DNA from 3 places in the Microbacterium albipurpureum genome. Region 1 is predicted to be linked to each of the others. Evidence: predicted binding sites of a transcription regulator. Region 1 holds the regulator's gene; each other region holds the start of a gene.

Region 1 (6,037 bases):
AGGCCCTGCCCGGATACACCGACCCGAAGCCGATGGTGTTCTCGGGCATCTACCCGATCGACGGCAGCGATTACGCAGAGCTTCGCGAGGCCCTCGACAAGCTGAAGCTCTCCGACGCCTCGCTGCAGTACGAGCCCGAGACATCCGTCGCGCTCGGCTTCGGGTTCCGCTGCGGGTTCCTCGGGCTCCTCCACCTGGAGATCATCACCGAGCGGCTGTCGCGCGAATTCGGACTGGACCTCATCACCACCGCCCCGTCGGTCACCTACGAGGTGCAGACCGACACCGGCGAGACCATCTCGGTGACCAACCCCAGTGAGTATCCCGACGGTCGGGTGGCGGAGGTGTCCGAGCCCATCGTGAAGGTGGGCATCCTGCTGCCGAAGGACTACGTCGGGACCGTGATGGAACTCTGCCAGTCCCGCCGCGGCTCGCTCCTGGGCATGGACTACCTCAGCGAAGATCGTGTCGAACTTCGCTACAACATGCCCCTCGGCGAGATCGTCTTCGACTTCTTCGACCATCTCAAGAGCCGCACGCAGGGCTACGCGAGCCTGGACTACGAGCCCGCCGGCTCGCAGACCGCCGACCTCGTGAAGGTCGACATCCTGCTGCAGGGGGAGAAGGTCGATGCCTTCAGCTCGATCGTGCACCGGGAGAAGGCCTACGCCTACGGCACCATGATGACCGAGCGGCTGCGCAAGCTCATCCCGCGCCAGCAGTTCGAGGTTCCGATCCAGGCTGCCATCGGCGCCCGCATCATCGCGCGTGAGAACATCCGCGCCATCCGCAAGGACGTTCTGGCGAAGTGCTACGGCGGTGACATCACCCGGAAGCGCAAACTGCTCGAGAAGCAGAAGGAGGGCAAGAAGCGCATGAAGATGGTCGGTCGCGTCGAGGTTCCCCAGGAGGCGTTCATCGCCGCGCTCTCGGGGGATGTCGAGGGGAAGCAGAAGTAGGCTGTCGCCATGCGCCGCGGAACCTTCAGGGAAGACACGGTCGACTACGCCGCCGTGGGGGCCACGCAGGCCCCCGACCTCATGCACTTCCCGCCGGAGCGGAGCATCCCGGCCGAGGAGTCCTGGCGGATCGGCAGCGGGGAGGATCGCTTCCACGCCGCCGGCGAGTCGCTGCTGTCGTGGAGCGCTCAGCGCGGTGCAGGTCTCGCGCTGACCGATGTCCGTCCCGCTGCGGGTCCGATGTACGCCGGAGTGAGCTTCGATGAGAACGGCGCGCCGATCGCCCCGAGCAAGCTCGAGGTCGAGCAGCGCTACGACTCCGACGGCACCCCGTTCGTCACTCCCGGGGCGACCGTCCATCTGGGCGGCCGGGTCGCCGGGATGCGCGCCGACGGCGAACTGCGGGTGATCTTCGCGGTCGAGGAACCGCGCCGCATCGGGTTCGCCCTCGGCACGGTGCAGGGGTCGGTCGTCAGCGGCGAAGAATCGTTCATGCTCGATTGGCGCGACAACGACGAGGTCTGGTTCACCGTCCGCGCCTTCGACGCACCGCAGGCGCTGTTGTATCGGCTCTTCCCCGCCCTGACCCGGCGACGGCGCCGTGAGCTGTTCACCCGCTACCTGCGTGCCATCTCTCCGCTGTACGCCACCCCCGCCTGAGCGTGGGAGCCGTACTTCCCCTCGGCGACCCCGCCCCGGCCGACGGCTCGCTGCCGCCCGGCACGGTCATCGATCCGGCGGTACCTTTCGGCGCATACCTCCACATCCCCTTCTGCCGGGTGCGCTGCGGATACTGCGACTTCAACACCTACACGGCCACCGAGCTGCGCGGTGCCCGGAGGGACGAGTACGCCCAGACCCTGCTGCGCGAGGTGGCGCTTGCTCGACGTGTGCTCTCTGAAGCCGGACCGCTCCGTCCGGTCGAAACCGTGTTCTTCGGCGGGGGCACCCCTACCCTTCTTCCCGTCGACGATCTGGTCCGCATGCTCGACGGCGTGCGAGCGGCGTTTCCGGGGGGCACCGATGTCGAGGTGACGGTGGAGGCCAACCCCGACACCGTCGACGACGCCGTGGCACGCCGCCTCGCCGAGGCCGGCGTGACCAGGCTGTCGATCGGCATGCAGTCCGCGGTTCCCCATGTGCTGGCGACGCTGGACCGCTCGCACCGCAGCGACGCCGTGGCGACGGCCGTCACGGCCGCCCGTGACGCCGGGCTCGGCGTCAGCATCGACCTGATCTACGGCGCGCCGGGGGAGTCGCCGGCCGACTGGCGCGCGTCGCTCGAGACGGCGATAGCGCTCGACCCCGACCACCTCTCGGCCTACGCCCTCATCGTCGAGGAGGGGACGGCACTGGCCCGCCGCATCCGACGGGGGGAACTCGACCTCCCCGATGACGATCTGCAGGCGGAGATGTACGAGCTCGCGGACGACCTGCTGACCGCGGCGGGACTGTCGTGGTACGAGGTGTCCAACTGGGCGCGGACCCCCGCCGACCGCTGCCGCCACAACGCCGCATATTGGCGGGGCAGCGACTGGTGGGGGTTCGGCCCCGGCGCCCACGGCCATGTCGCCGGGACCCGCTTCTGGAACGTCCGCCATCCGGCCGCCTACGCCCGTCGGCTCGCTGAGGGGCTGTCACCCGGAGCGGGACGCGAGGTGCTGTCGCCGTCGTCCCGGCTCCTCGAGGCGGTTCTCCTCGGCGTCCGCACGCGCGAGGGCCTCGCCACGTCCTCGCTGCCGTCGGGCGCCGGTGCCTCCCTCGCGGCGCTCGTGGCGGACGGCCTGGTCGAGCCGCGCACCGCTGACCGGGTGCGGCTGACCCGGCGCGGACGGCTCCTGGCCGACCGAGTCGTCCGCACGCTCACGGGCTGACATGCCGCGACCCGACCGTCCGACCTCGAGGGTGTTCCGATAGAATTGGCACTCGAATCATACGAGTGCCAGGAGCGACGGCAAGCCGACGAGGGGGGTGTCATGGTCAGCGAACGAGGATTGCAGGTGCTGCGCGCCATCGTCCAGGACTACGTCGACACGCGGGAACCCGTCGGCAGCAAGGCGATCGTCGAGCGGCACGCCTTCGGCGTCTCCGCCGCCACCATCCGCAACGACATGGCCCTCCTCGAAGACGAGGACCTCATCGTCGCCCCCCATACCTCGTCCGGGCGGGTGCCGACCGACAAGGGCTACCGCGTCTTCGTCGACCACCTCGCGCAGGTTCGGCCTCTGAGCCCCGCCCAGCGGACGGCCATCTCATCGTTCCTGGAAGGACCCTCGGATCTCGACGAAGTGCTCGCCCGCACGGTACGCGCTCTGACCGTCCTGACCGGGCACGTCGCGATCGTGCAGTATCCGTCCTTCGCCAGGGCGACGGTCTCCCACGTGGAGCTCGTCCGACTGGACGCGATGAAGGTGCTGGTCATCGTCGTCACCGACACCGGCCGGGTCTCCCAGCGACTGGCCTTCCCAGGCGCGGAGATCGATGAGGACCGGATGCAGCGGATCCGCGGCCGGGTCTCCGACCTCGTCGTCGGAGTGCCGGTGCGGGACGGCGTCGCCGGGGTGGCGGCAGCCGTCGAGGCGGGCGAGACCCCCGGCGACCCCGACGGCCCTGCGCTCCAGTCGATCCTCCGGGTCATCGGGGAGGAACTGGACGACTTCCGCCAGGACCGGCTCGTGCTCGCCGGCAGCGCCAACCTCGCCCGCAGCGAAGCGGATTTCCGCGGCAGCATCTACCCGCTGCTCGAGGCCATCGAGGAGCAGGTGACGCTGCTGAGGCTCATGGGCGAGATGGTCGCGGACGACCAGGGTCTGGCGGCGAGCATCGGCCGGGAGAACGAGCCCTTCGGCCTGAGCGAAGCGTCCGTCGTCGCGAGCGACTACGACGCGACGGGGTCCCGCGCCCGTGTCGGCGTGCTCGGACCGACCCGCATGGACTATCCGACCAACCTCGCGTCCGTCCGGGCCGTGGCGAGATACCTCACTCGTCTCCTGGACGACGACGAGAACGCCCGCTGACGACAGCATTCCGCAGACTCCCCGCGCTCAGCGCGGCAGGAAGGTGAAAGTGGCTGACCACTACGAAGTACTCGGTGTGGCGCGTGACGCCAGCCCCGACGACATCAAGCGCGCCTACCGGCGGCTGGCGCGAGAGCTGCACCCCGACGTCAATCCCGGGGAGGACGCCGCCGAGCGGTTCAAGCTCGTCACGCACGCCTACGACGTGCTGAGCGACCCCGACCAGCGCGCCCGCTACGACCTGGGGGGCGACACCGCGTTCGGCGGAGCCGCCGGCGGGTTCGGCGGGTTCAGCGACATCTTCGAGACCTTCTTCGGCGGGGGAGGAGGTGGCGGGTCCCGCGGTGCCCGGCCGCGTTCGCGTCGCGAGCGGGGTCAGGATGCGCTGGTTCGGATCAACCTCGAACTCAGGGACGTCGTCTTCGGCGTGCACCGCGACATCGAGGTCGACACCGCCGTGGTCTGCGAGACATGCACCGGATCGTGCTGCCAGCCCGGCACGTCACCCGTCACGTGCGACATCTGCCACGGCACGGGCCATGTCCAGCGGCAGGTCCGCAGCCTGCTCGGCAACGTCGTCACCTCCCAGCCGTGCTCGGTGTGCCAGGGGTACGGCACGACGATCCCGTACCCCTGCGCCACGTGCCAGGGCCAGGGACGGGTCCGCTCACGCCGCACGGTGTCGATCGATGTGCCGGCGGGCGTCGAGAGCGGTCTGCGTCTGCAGCTGCCCGGCTCGGGCGAGGTCGGACCTGCCGGCGGCCCCAACGGCGATCTCTACCTCGAGGTGAACATCGCACCCGACCCGGTGTTCTCGCGCGACGGCGACGACCTGCTGGCGACGCTGGAGGTATCGATGCCGGACGCCATCCTCGGCACGGACACGACGATCGACTCGCTGGACGGACCGGTCGACCTCGAGCTGCGGGCCGGCGTGCAATCGGGTGACGTGCTGACCATCAAGGGGCGTGGGATCACGCCGTTGCGCGGCTCGCAGCGCGGCGATCTCCGCGTCGGCGTGCAGGTGGTGACGCCCACACGGCTCGATCACCGCGAGCGCGCCCTCATCGAAGAGCTCGCCAAGCGCACCAAGCCCGCGCCGCCGCGTCTCTCCGAATTCCACCAGGGCCTGTTTGCGAAGCTGCGGGATCGCTTCCGGAACGGGTGAGCGGTGCCCCTGCACTTCCTGACACCTGAGGCCACCGCGACGCCCGTCGGCGGCGTCGTGACCCTGACGGGTGCTGAGGCGAAGCACGCCGCCACGGTGCGGCGTGTGCGCGTCGGCGAGAGTGTGACCGTCGGCGACGGCGCCGGTGCATGGCTCGAGGGCGTCTGCGAGTCGGTGTCCGCCGCGTCGGTGGCGGTGCGGGTGTCGACGAGGTCGCAGATCGCCGCACCGGTTCCCCGAGTCATCCTGGTCCAGGCCCTGGCCAAGGGCGACCGCGACGAGCTGGCCGTGCAAGCCGCGACCGAACTCGGAGTGGATGAGATCATCCCCTGGCAGGCCGCGAGGAGCATCTCCCGCTGGGACGCGACCAAGGCCGCCAAAGGCCGACAGCGCTGGCAGACGATCGCCAGGGAAGCGGCGAAGCAGGCCCACCGGCCCTGGGTGCCCGAAGTGTCGGACCCCGTCACCACGACCGCGGTCGCCGGACGTGCGAGGCGCGACCTCGTCGTCGTCCTCGAGCCGACGGCCTCCGAGCGGCTGAGCGCCCTCGCCGCATCGGACCGCGACCTGCTTCTGGTGGTCGGTCCCGAAGGCGGCATCACCCCTGAGGAGCTCACCCTGCTGCACGGCGCCGGTGCGACCCTGCGCCGCCTCGGCGACTCGGTGCTGCGCACGTCGACGGCGGGTCCCGCGGCGATCGCGTTGGTCAGCGGCGCCCTCGGTCGCTGGTGACGCCCCGTCGGTAGACTTCCTTCATGAGCGAACCGTCGGTCTTCAGTCGTATCCTCACCGGCGACATCCCGGGCGAGATCCTCACCGAGACGGAGAACGTCTTCGCCATCCGCGACATCGCCCCTCAGGCCCCGGTGCATCTGCTGGTCATCCCCAAGACC
Region 2 (6,037 bases), 990 kb from region 1:
CGTAGACGACGTCGATCGTCAGACCGGTCTCCTCCGACACCTCGTTGATCTGCGAGGCGGCGTAGCCGACACCGGCTTCTTCCGGCGGGCCGAGGAAGGCGAGGTTGCCGGTCTGCGGCAGCGCCGTTCCGATCGTGAGGGCGAGTTCTTCGCCGGGTGCCGCGGCAGACGGCTCGGCGCTGTCGCCACCGGTGTCGCCGCCTCCGCCGGAACATCCGGCGAGGACGAGGGCGCTGGCGCCTGCGAGCGCGACGGCACCGAGGACGGTGCGCTTGCGCGAGCGAGTGAAGACGCTCATGTTGCTCCTTGCTGTGTAAGGGTGCGAAACGGCTCGGGAAAGCCGCTTCCAGTGGGACAAACCTAATCGCGAACCGGTCTCGTCAATGTTGCCGTTCGTTAACGATCTGTAACGCTTGCGCGGGGGCCCAGCGGCACTGTGCAACATGAAGGCGCGAATCGCGCATCAGGGTGCAGGATGACACCCATGGCACGCATCACGGTCGTCGGTGGCACCGGTCTCATCGGACGCAAGGTGATGGCGCGGCTGCGGGCCGCCGGGCACGACGCACGTGCGGCCTCCCCCTCCACCGGGGTCGACCTCGTCACGGGCGCGGGTCTGGACGACGCCCTCGCCGGGTCATCCGTCGTCATCGATGTGTCCAAGCCCCGCACCTACGACCCCGACGCGGTGTGGCGCCACTTCGACCTCGCCACGCGCACCCTCGCCGACGCAGAGGCGCGGGCAGGCGTCATCCATCATGTCGCCCTGTCGGCGGTGGGAACCGAGCGCGATCCTCAGCCGATCCCCTTCTACCGTGCCAAGGCGCACGGCGAGACGATTCTGCGCGACTCGGGGGTGCCGTTCTCGATCGTGCGTGCGACGCAGTTCTTCGAGTTCGGTGCGCAGATCGGCGCGCAGGCGAGCACCGGCGGGACGGATGCCGCGCGCGTGGCCGACGCGGAGGTGCAGCCGATCGCGGGCGACGACGTCGCCGCGGTGCTCGCCGGTCTCGTGGACGAGCCTCCGTCCGGCGGCGCCGCCGAGATCGCGGGGCCCGAGGTGATGCCACTCGCCGTTTTCGTCTCACGCTGCCTGTCCGCGACCGGCGACGACCGGACCGTCGTCGCCGACCCGCGTGCGCTCTACTTCGGCGCCGTCATCGACCGGGACGAACTGCTCCCCGGCGAGGACGCCTGGATCTCGCCCACCCGGCTGGGCGACTGGCTGGAGTGACTCTCAGGTCACCGCGCCGACATCCGACACCCCGCGCCGCGCGTGACGGATCGAGTCGACGGTCAGCACGACCAGGGCGATCCAGACGAGGCTGAAGCCGATCCACCGCTCGAGCGGCATCGGCTCGCCCAGGAGGAACGCCCCGGTGAGGAACTGCAGGATGGGCGCGACGAACTGCAGCAGACCGATGAGGCTGAGCGGAACGCGCCGTGCGCCGGAGGCGAAGAAGAGAAGGGGCGTGGCGGTCACGACGCCCGCCAGCGACAGCAGCACGGCGTGCCAGATGCCCGCCGTCCCCATCGTGATGCCCGAGGTGAGTCCGACGCTCACGAGGACGACGATCGCGACGGGGGTGAGCCACAGGGTCTCGAGCGTCAGACCGCTCACCGCGTCCACCGACGGCCCGATCTGCTTCTTCACCAGCCCGTAGAGGCCAAAGGAGAACGCCAGCGACAACGCGATCCACGGGAAGGCGCCGTAGCCGACGGCGATGACGATGCAGGCGATCGCGGCGATCGCGAGCGCGATCCACTGCGTGATCCGCAGGCGCTCCCGCAGCACCACGACGCCCAGCAGCACAGTGACGATGGGGTTGATGAAGTACCCCAGGCTCGTCTCGATCACGTGCCCCGTGAGGGCGGCGATGAGGAAGACCTGCCAGTTGATGTAGATCAGGATGCCGGCGACCGCCGTCCACAGCAGCAGCCGGCGGGTGCGCAGGATGACGAGGAACTTCCCCCAGCCGCGCGTGACCGCGAGGAGCACCGCGCAGAACAGCAGTGACAGCAGGATGCGCCACGCGACGACCTCGAACGCGCCCGTCGGCTCCAGGAGGAGGAAGTAGAGCGGCAGGAAACCCCAGATCAGGTAGGCGGCCAGCGCATACACGGCGCCGAGGGTGCGTTCGCGCGTCGGATCCGCGGCTGGGGTGATTCTTCCCGTTGATTCGGCCGTCTCGCGCGTCACCGGCTCAGCCTACGCGCGCGCGGCGCGACGGATGTCGGGCCGCTCGCTCATCCGTGGCCTGCTCCGCCGCGAGAGACGCGAAACGGGGGCCGGATGCCGAAGCATCCGACCCCCGTGGAGTGTGTCGCTGGGACGAACTCAGCGGACGACGACCGCCAGCACGTCGCGGGCGGAGAGGACGAGGAAATCGTCCGCGCCGAACTTGACCTCGGTGCCGCCGTACTTGGAGTAGATCACGCGGTCGCCGACGGCGACATCGAGCGGGATCCGGTTGCCGTTGTCGTCGATCCGGCCCGGTCCGACGGCGACGACCTCGCCCTCCTGGGGCTTCTCCTTTGCGGTGTCGGGAATGACCAGACCGCTCGAAGTGGTCTGCTCGGCCTCGACCTGCTTGATGACGATGCGGTCCTCGAGCGGCTTGATGGAAACCTGAGTGGAAACCGTCACGGTCTACCTCTTCTTTCTTGAGATGAAGACTGGTTAGCACCCACACCTTGAGAGTGCTAATCCAGTGTAGGCAAACCGTTGGCACTCCCGCAACGTGAGTGCCAGATTCGAAGGGCGCACAGTAGCAGGTCGTGGCCATCGGGGAAACGGTCGCCCGACGGCCCTAGAGATGGTCCACAGTGGTGTGTATCATCCGAAGTGGGACGCCGCTCTCAACGTCGAGACCTCTCGATGGTGAGCAATGCGGCAGACAGAGTCGGATTTGGGGCTGGAACCTGGGGAGGTTCCGGAAACGACTCTCTTGGGGGAGATGAGAACTTGGCTACTGGGGCTACGTATTTTCTGGGGATCGACGTCGGAACGACGCGGATCGCTGCGGCAACGGCGCGCACGGCGCCTGACGGCAGCATCGTCGCGGCACCGTTCCCGTTGGGTCGCCGCAACGACAGCGCCGCCACGGTGGTGTTCGTCGCCGATGACGGCGAGCTGCTGATCGGCGACGCCGCCGAACGTCGCGGCATCACGCAGCCCGAGCGACTCGTGCGCGAATTCAAGCGCAGCATCGGGGACGATGTGCCGGTGGTTGCCGGCGGACGCTCGATCCCGGCCGAGAAGCTGTGGGCGCACACTGTGTCCGCCGTGGTCGACGCCGTCGTCGAACGCGAGGGCTCCCGCCCCGCCGCGGTGATGCTCACCCACCCCACCGCGTGGGGCCCGCACCGCATCGGCCTCATCCTGTCGGCGCTCGACAAGCTGGGCGTCAAGGACGTCCACCTGATCACCGAGCCCGAAGCAGCGGCCCGGCACTACGAGTCGGGCCGGGTCATGGAGGCCGGGCAGGCCCTCGCCGTCTACGACCTCGGCGGCGGCACCTTCGACTCCGTCATCCTGCGCAAGAGCGCCGACGGCTCTTTCGCCCCCGTGGGCATCCCGGTCGGCATCGACAACCTCGGCGGCGCCGACTTCGACGACGCCGTCTTCCGGCACGTGCTCCGCTCCTCGGGTGTCGCCGAGGCCGATCTCAATGACGCCGACCCCGACATCCGGCTCGCGCTGGCGCAGCTGCGCCGCGAATGCGTCGAGGCCAAGGAAGCCCTGTCGTTCGACTCCGACGTCACCGTGCCGGTGCTGCTCCCCTCCGGGGCGACGAGCGTGCGCCTCACGCGCCAGGAGTTCGAGGAGATGATCGACGGCTCGATCGAGCGCACGATCGACACTCTCGAGGACGGTCTGGACTCGGCCGGTCTCGAGCCCGAGGCACTCGAGAGCATCCTGCTCATCGGCGGTTCCTCTCGGATCCCGCTCGTGGCCGAGCGCCTGTCCGAGCGGCTCGACCGACCGATCGCGATCGACGCCGACCCCAAGTCATCCATCGCCCTGGGTGCGGCCCGCGCCCTCGTGCCGGCCACGGCGGAGGAGTCGGCCACGACGCTCGCGCTCGTTCCCGTGGGCGCTGCGGCCGGCGCGGCGGGCGCACTGGCGACGACGGATGCGGCGGCTGCCGCCACGACCGACCTCGCGGTATTCGACCCCAAGACCCCTGCGGAGCAGAAGGCAGCGCGCCGCTGGTACCAGCGCGTGCCGGCCGTCGCCGCGGCCGGAGCGGGCGCCCTCGTCATCGCCACGGGCCTGGTCTTCGCCAGCGCCGGGGGGCTCGGCGCCGGCACGTTCGACGCCGCCGCTTCCACCGAGAATCTGCGCGAGTGGGTCGACGTGCCGCTCACGCCGTCGCCGGCCGCCGTCGCCGAACTTCCGACGTCTGAGCCGATGGCCGCTGCTCAGCCACAGGCCAAGCAGGACCGTGGCTCGAGCCAGTCGAAGCCGAAGGCGACCAACCAGCGCAAGCAGGCCGCTGAGCGCAACGCCGCGACGCGCCCGCCGGCTGCGAAGCCGGCCGCGAGCCAATCACCCACCTCGGGGAAGCCGTCATCGCCGAAGCCCTCGCAGTCGAGCGGGGGTGGTAGCAGCACCCCAACGGGCGGCACCGGCGGCAGCACTGGCGGCACCGGCGGAACCGGCGGAACCGGTGGCGACACCGGTGGGACTGGTGGCGACACCGGCGGGACCGGTGGGACTGGTGGCGACACCGGTGGGACTGGTGGGGACACCGGCGGGACCGGTGGGGACACCGGCGGGACCGGTGGCGACACCGGCGGAACTGGTGGCGACACCGGCGGAACCGGAGGCGACACCGGCGGAACCGGAGGCGACACCGGCGGAACCGGAGGCGACACCGGCGGAACCGGAGGCGACACCGGCGGGACCGGAGGCGACACCGGCGGGACCGGAGGCGACACCGGCGGGACCGGAGGCGACACCGGTGGAACCGGAGGGGACACCGGTGGAACCGGTGGCGACACCGGCGGGACGGTGACGCCTTCGTCGTCGCCGTCAGCATCGGCAACGGCTGACCCGCCGATCGCCGAGTAATCGGTGAGCACTCCGATGACGACTCTGCTGAACAGCTCGTCGGACACCCGGACCGCCTCGATGATGCCCCGCGCCCTTCACGCACTGACCGCGTTGCACGCCGTCGTCGCGACGGATCGGCCCGTCCGCGCCGCCATCGTGGGAGGCTCCGGCTCGGGAAAGACCGACGCCCTTCGCTTCCTCCACTCTCAGCTCGAAGCCGATGACCGGCCGGTCAGGCTGCTGTCCGCACGCGATCGCATCTCCACCATCCCCGACGACGTTGCCCTCCTGGTCGATGACGCCCACACCCTCGACCCGGCACGTCTGTCGCAGCTGATCGATCGCGCCCACCGCCCCGATGCGGCCGTGGTGATCGCGTACCGCTCCTGGCCGGCTCCATCGGAACTGGTCGAGCTGACCCGCGCGGTAGAACGCAGTGCGCCGGCGATCCTCCTCGGCGAAGTGACCCTCGCCGAGCTTCGCGAGCTCCTCCCCGATGCCACAGGAGAGTGCGAGGAGCGCATCCTCGGCATGACCGGCGGTATCGCCTGGCTGGTCTTCGAGTGTGCGCAGGCGCACGCCGCCCTGGCCTACGACGGGCGCGACTGCGGTGACGACGACGCCCACGCCGACGTGACGCGCGCCCTGATGCGCCGGATCAGCCACCGTCTCGACACGGTGTCGCCGCGCCTGCGGCGCCGGATCGAGTCGCTGAGTCTGGGCCTGAGTGACAACGAGGGCGACGATCGCGAGGCGCAGGCCGAGCTCTCTGCCGAGGGCCAGGCCGAGGGCCTGCTCCTGCACAACGGGCGCCCCGCTCCGGTCGTTGCGATGACTGCGCGCGCCAGCGTGCCGGTCGATCGGCTGGTCGATCTCGTCGAAGCCGGGACCCTCGACCTCATTCCCGGTTCCGACATCGCCACGAGCCTCGACGGGATCGTCGACCCGCTCCTAGGCGACCGCCTCGCCGCCCGCGCT
Region 3 (6,037 bases), 570 kb from region 1:
TCACCGTCGTGGACGGATGGCTGCATACGGGCGACATCGCCACCATGGACGCCGAGGGGTACTTCACCATCGTCGATCGCAAGAAGGACATGGTGATCGTGAGCGGCTTCAACGTCTACCCCAACGAGATCGAGGAGCGCATCGCCGCGATGCGCGACATCGTCGAGGTGGGCGTGATCGGGATCGACGATGACAAGACCGGCGAGGCGGTTCGGGCCTACGTCGTGGCGGCAACGCCGGCGCCCACCGAGGCCGAGGTGATCGCCCACTGCCGGCAGACCCTCGCGGCCTACAAGGTGCCGAAGTCGGTGGTGTTCGTCGAAGAGCCCCCCAAGAGCCCCATCGGGAAGATCCTCCGCCGGGAGCTCCGCGACAGCGCGCAGCCTGCGCCGACGACGAGCGGCGAGTCCCGATGATCGAGGTGTTCCTGGCCACGGGTCAGGCCGTGGTCGACGAGCAGGACGTCGTCACCCCGTTCGAGCAGGTGCTGCTGGTCGGACTGGTGTTCGTGATCATGTTCGGACTGGGCGCGGGGCTCACGCCGCGCGACTTCAAGCTGGCGCTGCGACGGCCCTACGGGCTGATCATCGGTCTGGTCACGCAGTTCGGCATCATGCCGCTGCTGTCCTACCTGCTCGTCGTCCTGGTGCTGTTCCAGCTCCCCCGGGAGTACGCCATCCCCGTCGCGATCGGTGCGCTGCTGATGGGCTGCGTGCCGGCCGGGACGACCTCGAACATCTTCACCTACTTCTCCAAAGGCAATCTGGCCCTGAGCGTCATCATGACCACCAACTCCACGCTCTGGGCCCTGCTGCTGACGCCGCTGATGCTCGCCCTCTACGGGTCGTTCATCTTCACCGAATCGACCGACCTGCAGATCCCCATCCTGAACATCGTCGTCACCCTGGCCACCCTCCTCATCCCGGTGGTCGCGGGGATGCTCGTGCGGAGGTTCAGTGCGAACGTCGGAGCGGTGATGGAACTGCTCGGCGGGTTCTTCGGGCTGTTCTTCATCGTGTTCCTCATGGCGACGTGGGTGCCGCGCAACTGGGCCCTGCTGACCTCGACGCCGTGGCAAACCTACCTGGTCGCGATCGGACTGGGTCTGTTCGGGATCGCCATCGCCTATGGGCTGGCCCGCGCCATCCGCCTGCATCCGATGAATGCGCGCACGATCGGTCTGGAGACGGGAATCCAGAACGGCCCGCTTGCGATCGCGATCGTGCTGCTGAGCTTCTCGGGAAACCCCGACATCGGGCTCATCCTCATCATCCCGGCGCTGTACTCGCTGTTCATCGTCATCGTGTCCACGTTCGTGACGCTGTGGTTCCGGCGCGCGAACCTCGCCGAGGAGCAGAAGATCCCGAGTCTGCTGTAGGCGGTGCAACGCAGAAGAGCCCCGGCCGAAGCCGGGGCTCTTCTGTGGGATCGACGGATCAGAAGTCCATGCCACCCGTGGGGTCGGCGGGCGCCGCGGCAGCCTTCTCGGGCTTGTCGGCGACCACGGCCTCGGTGGTGAGGAACAGGCCCGCGATCGACGCAGCGTTCTGGAGCGCCGAGCGGGTGACCTTGGCCGGGTCGATGATGCCCTGCGCGAACAGGTCACCGTAGTCGCCGGTCGCGGCGTTCAGGCCGTGTCCGACCGGCAGCTCCGCGACCTTGTTGGCCACGACACCGGGCTCGAGACCGGCGTTGAGGGCGATCTGCTTCAGCGGAGCCTCGATGGCGACCTTGACGATGTTCGCACCGGTGGCCTCGTCACCCGCGAGCTCGAGAGTCTCGAAGGCGATCTTGCCGGCCTGGATCAGCGCGACACCACCACCGGGGACGATGCCCTCTTCGACGGCGGCCTTCGCGTTGCGGACGGCGTCCTCGATGCGGTGCTTGCGCTCCTTCAGCTCCACCTCGGTGGCCGCACCCGCCTTGATGACGGCCACGCCGCCGGCGAGCTTGGCGAGGCGCTCCTGCAGCTTCTCGCGGTCGTAGTCGCTGTCGGTGTTGTCGATCTCGCGACGGATCTGGGTCACACGACCCTCGATCTGCGCAGCGTCACCGGCACCCTCGACGATGGTGGTCTCGTCCTTGGTGATGATGACCTTGCGCGCACGGCCGAGCAGGTCGAGGGTGGCGTTCTCGAGCTTGAGACCGACCTCCTCGGTGATAACCTGGCCGCCGGTGAGGATCGCGATGTCCTGCAGCTGCGCCTTGCGACGGTCGCCGAAGCCGGGCGCCTTGACGGCGGCCGACTTGAAGATGCCGCGGATCTTGTTCAGCACCAGGGTCGCCAGGGCCTCGCCCTCGACGTCCTCGGCGATGATGACGAGCTCCTTGCCGTCCTGGATCACCTTGTCGACGACGGGCAGAAGGTCCTTGATGTTCGAGATCTTCTGGTTGGCGATCAGGATGTACGGGTCTTCGAAGACCGCTTCCTGGCGCTCGGGGTCGGTGACGAAGTAGGGGTTGATGAAGCCCTTGTCGAAACGCATTCCCTCGGTGAGCTCGAGCTCGGTGCCGAACGTCTGCGACTCCTCGACGGTGACCACGCCCTCCTTGCCGACCTTGTCGATCGCCTCGGCGATCAGGTCGCCGATGGTGGGGTCGGCGGCGGAGATCGACGCGGTGGCGGCGATCTGCTCCTTGGACTCGACCTCCTTGGCGTCGGCCAGCAGCTGGTCGGTCACTGCCTTGACGGCCTTCTCGATGCCGCGCTTGAGCGAGATCGGGTCGGCACCGGCGGCGACGTTGCGCAGACCCTCGCGAACGAGAGCCTGGGCGAGGACGGTCGCCGTGGTCGTGCCGTCACCGGCGACGTCGTCGGTCTTCTTCGCGACCTCCTTGACCAGCTCAGCGCCGATCTTCTCGTAGGGGTCGTCCAGCTCGATCTCCTTGGCGATCGAGACACCGTCGTTGGTGATCGTGGGGGCGCCCCACTTCTTCTCCAGCACGACGTTGCGACCGCGGGGACCCAGGGTCACCTTGACGGCGTCGGCCAGAACGTTCAGGCCGCGCTCGAGGCCGCGACGGGCCTCCTCATCGAAAGCGATGATCTTTGCCATGTGTGTGTCGTCCCTCCCGGACGTTGGCTTTCGGACTTAGCACTCAACAATCACGAGTGCTAATCCATTCTGGCACTCGGCATGGGCGAGTGCAAGCCGCGGCACACACGGCGTGTGGCGGGGTCGAGCCGGGACGCCGACGGGCGTCATCCGCGCTCAGACCACGCGGACCGATTCGGCCTGCGGACCCTTCTGCCCCGACCCGACGGTGAACTCGACCGTCTGCCCCTCCTCGAGCACCCGGAACCCGGTCATGTCGATGTTCGAGTAGTGGACGAAGACATCCTGACCGTCACCGGCGGTGATGAAACCGTAACCCTTCTCGGCGTTGAACCACTTGACGGTGCCCTGTGTCATGGCGAACTCTCCTGTACTGCGGCGGGACAGGGCCCATGCTAGGGACCGCCGACAAGCCGGAACGGGGTCGCACGCGATTGTTGACATGCCCGCTGTCAAACATTTACGCAGGCGAAACACATCTCCCGATTCAGGGAGCGGGAGCCTCGTCATCGGGCGCCTCGGCCGTGCGGTCGAGTCCGATGACGACGGTCAGCTGCAGCGCCTGAGTCTCGTCCTCCGGGGTGTTCGGGTCATCGGCCAGCTGATAGACGTCGGTCTGCTCGATGCGCGCCCCGCCGAGCACGAGGTCGGCCAGCCCCGCGGCGGCCGCCTGGTCTCCCAGGAAGGCGTAGTAGACGGTGGTCTCGGCGAAGTCGGTCGTGCCGGCGCCGCTGGCCGAGACGGCGTCGGCGGACCATCCGGCCGCGACGATCTCATCCTTCACCTGCGTCGCCAGCCCCTGCTCCGGCGTGGCGTTGAGCACCTGCACGGCATAGGACGTGTCGATCACCGGCTCGACGGTGGGCTGCGGCGACGCCGTCGGCTCCGCATCGGGAGCCAGCTGGATGCGCCCCGACGTCAGGAGGGTGCCGAAGATGCCGACGACGATGAGCACGATGGTGGCCAGGCTCGCCCAGAGGATCACCGCCCACGGACGCATCCGAGGGTTCTCGGCGCGGTGCGCACCGAGACGTCCGCCGTCCGCGGGGAGGTCATCGAAGCGATCCCGCGGATAGGTCGTTTTCGGCACCAGAAGATGCTACCGAAGCGGGCAGGGGCAACCTAGGCGTCAGCTGGACAGAAGACCCCGGATGCCGCGTCGCGACCCTCAGCGCCCGGTGGCCGCGGTGCGGATGACCCGCGCGCGCAGGCGCGCGTCGCGGATGCGGCGGAGCCGCTTGACCAGCATGGGGTCGTACTCCTGCGCCTCCGTGGTGTCGATGAGACGCGTCAGCAGCTGGTAGTAGCGCCCCGGAGACATGCCGAGGCGGAGGCGGATGGCCTCTTCCTTGGCGCTCCCGTGCCGGGTCCACAGCGCTTCGAAGTCGAGGATCAGCCGATCTCTGTCGCTCAAAGGCACCCGCCCACGCTAACCCGGTGCCCCCGGCTCCCCCGCGCGCCACTCCACGAATGCGCCGAGCGGATCGACTGCGGCGCACGGAATCCCGTCGAGGGCGAGGACGAACCCCGACCATCGGCCCGGATCCAACGGCGGATGCCACTGATCGGCCATACCTGCAGGGGTGAGGCTGACCCAACGGGCCCCCGTCGTGGCGCGGAGGGTGTCGATCTCCGTCCGAAGGCGCGCCCGGCCCGCGCGGGGGATGTGCGGGAGGACGCCGGGCGTGGTGATCACGAGGGTGGCGTCCGCCGGAGCGGAGGCGGCGGCCTGCGCCACCACGCCCGGTTCCGATGCGTCACCCCGCCGCAACCGCGGCGGATCGGCCGCCGCGATGTCGAGCGCGGCGAGGACGCGCTGTCGTCGTCCCGTCTCACCCGGCCAGACCAAGGCGGCGAGGAACGTCCGGTCGGCCGGGTCCGCGGCATCCAGGGGTGTCAGATCGACACCTGCCCGCCAGACGACCTCGGGCAGGGCCAGGGTCTCGGCGATCCCTGCGGCGGCCGGCCCGCGGAGGGCGCTGTCGAGGACGACCGGGGAGGGCCCGTCGACGGGGTCGAGCGCAGGCCCATCGGCGTAGCGGTAGGAGTACCGGTCGGGATACAGGCACAGGCCGGCACTCGCCCCGATCTCCAGCAGGGCGATCGGCCCCGCGAGCGCGGAGAGTGCGGGAAGCAGTGCCGCGCAGCGGAGAGGCTCGTTCGTCTGCAGCGACCGGCTCGCGCACGCCTCGACGACGGCGCGGGCATGCTGCTGCGTCCACGCCGCCCACGCGGGATAATCCTCCTCGGGCGCGCCGAGGAGACGCGTGACGGCGAACACGAGCGGCGGCTGGCGGCGGGTCGGGGGTATCTCCGCCAGCATCCGCTGCATCGCCTGGTCGCCCGACACCCCCGCGGCCCAGGCCTTGTAGAGCGCCGAGCGCCCCGGCGCTTCGGTCTCGGCGAACCTGCGGTACCGCTCGGCGACGTCACGGACGGCATCGGAGTCTGGCACCTTCCCATCGTGCCGTGCTCGTGCCTCGCCGGCACCGTCGACGTGTCGCCGCATGGACGCGCCTGGCGGACCGCGCGCCCAGGGACGCGCGTCTGCGGTTGAATGGATGCAGGAGGTTCCATGTCTTACACGGTGGACAAGTCCGACGAACAGTGGCGGGCCGAGCTCAGCCCCGATCAGTACGCGGTACTGCGCGAGGCGGCGACCGAGCGCCCCTGGACCGGCGAACTGCTCGATGAGGAACGCGCAGGCCTGTACGCCTGCGCCGCCTGCGGGGCTGAACTGTTCAAGAGCGGCACGAAGTTCGACTCCCACTGCGGGTGGCCGAGCTTCTACGAGTCGATCCGACCCGAAGCCGTCGAGCTCATCGAGGACGACAGCCACGGGATGGTGCGGACCGAAGTGCGCTGCGCCGCCTGCGGATCGCATCTGGGCCACGTCTTCCCCGACGGCTTCGGCACTCCGACGGGCGACCGCTACTGCATGAACTCGCTCGCTCTGGACTTCACGCCCGAATCGCCCGCGT

What was found. The regulator HrcA, encoded in region 1, represses chaperone genes, less so after heat shock. The targets are predictions, from matches to a motif close to TTNGCACTCGNNNNNNNCGAGTGCNAA.
Region 2: a site for HrcA is predicted at 2,726-2,752, ahead of groES (co-chaperone GroES). Genes of this name have one in related genera too.
Region 3: a site for HrcA is predicted at 3,093-3,119, ahead of groL (chaperonin GroEL). Genes of this name have one in related genera too.

Annotation. Positions count from the first base shown of each region.
Region 1 is NZ_CP128170.1:5,390-11,426, reverse strand. Features, by position in the region: gene lepA (translation elongation factor 4) at 1-959, shown strand, start outside; gene QSU92_RS00055 (DUF1990 family protein) at 969-1,619, shown strand; gene hemW (radical SAM family heme chaperone HemW) at 1,622-2,833, shown strand; gene hrcA (heat-inducible transcriptional repressor HrcA) at 2,936-3,976, shown strand; gene dnaJ (molecular chaperone DnaJ) at 4,026-5,144, shown strand; gene QSU92_RS00035 (16S rRNA (uracil(1498)-N(3))-methyltransferase) at 5,148-5,876, shown strand; gene QSU92_RS00030 (HIT domain-containing protein) at 5,900-6,037, shown strand, end outside.
Region 2 is NZ_CP128170.1:2,624,153-2,630,189, reverse strand. Features, by position in the region: gene QSU92_RS12800 (ABC transporter substrate-binding protein) at 1-298, opposite strand, end outside; gene QSU92_RS12795 (SDR family oxidoreductase) at 485-1,234, shown strand; gene rarD (EamA family transporter RarD) at 1,238-2,167, opposite strand; gene groES (co-chaperone GroES) at 2,339-2,647, opposite strand; gene QSU92_RS12780 (Hsp70 family protein) at 2,966-5,077, shown strand; gene QSU92_RS12775 (ATP-binding protein) at 5,093-6,037, shown strand, end outside.
Region 3 is NZ_CP128170.1:579,733-585,769, forward strand. Features, by position in the region: gene QSU92_RS02850 (AMP-binding protein) at 1-416, shown strand, start outside; gene QSU92_RS02855 (bile acid:sodium symporter family protein) at 413-1,378, shown strand; gene groL (chaperonin GroEL) at 1,437-3,056, opposite strand; gene QSU92_RS02865 (cold-shock protein) at 3,213-3,413, opposite strand; gene QSU92_RS02870 (LytR C-terminal domain-containing protein) at 3,544-4,146, opposite strand; gene QSU92_RS02875 (DUF3263 domain-containing protein) at 4,225-4,476, opposite strand; gene QSU92_RS02880 (DUF2332 domain-containing protein) at 4,486-5,511, opposite strand; gene msrB (peptide-methionine (R)-S-oxide reductase MsrB) at 5,632-6,037, shown strand, end outside.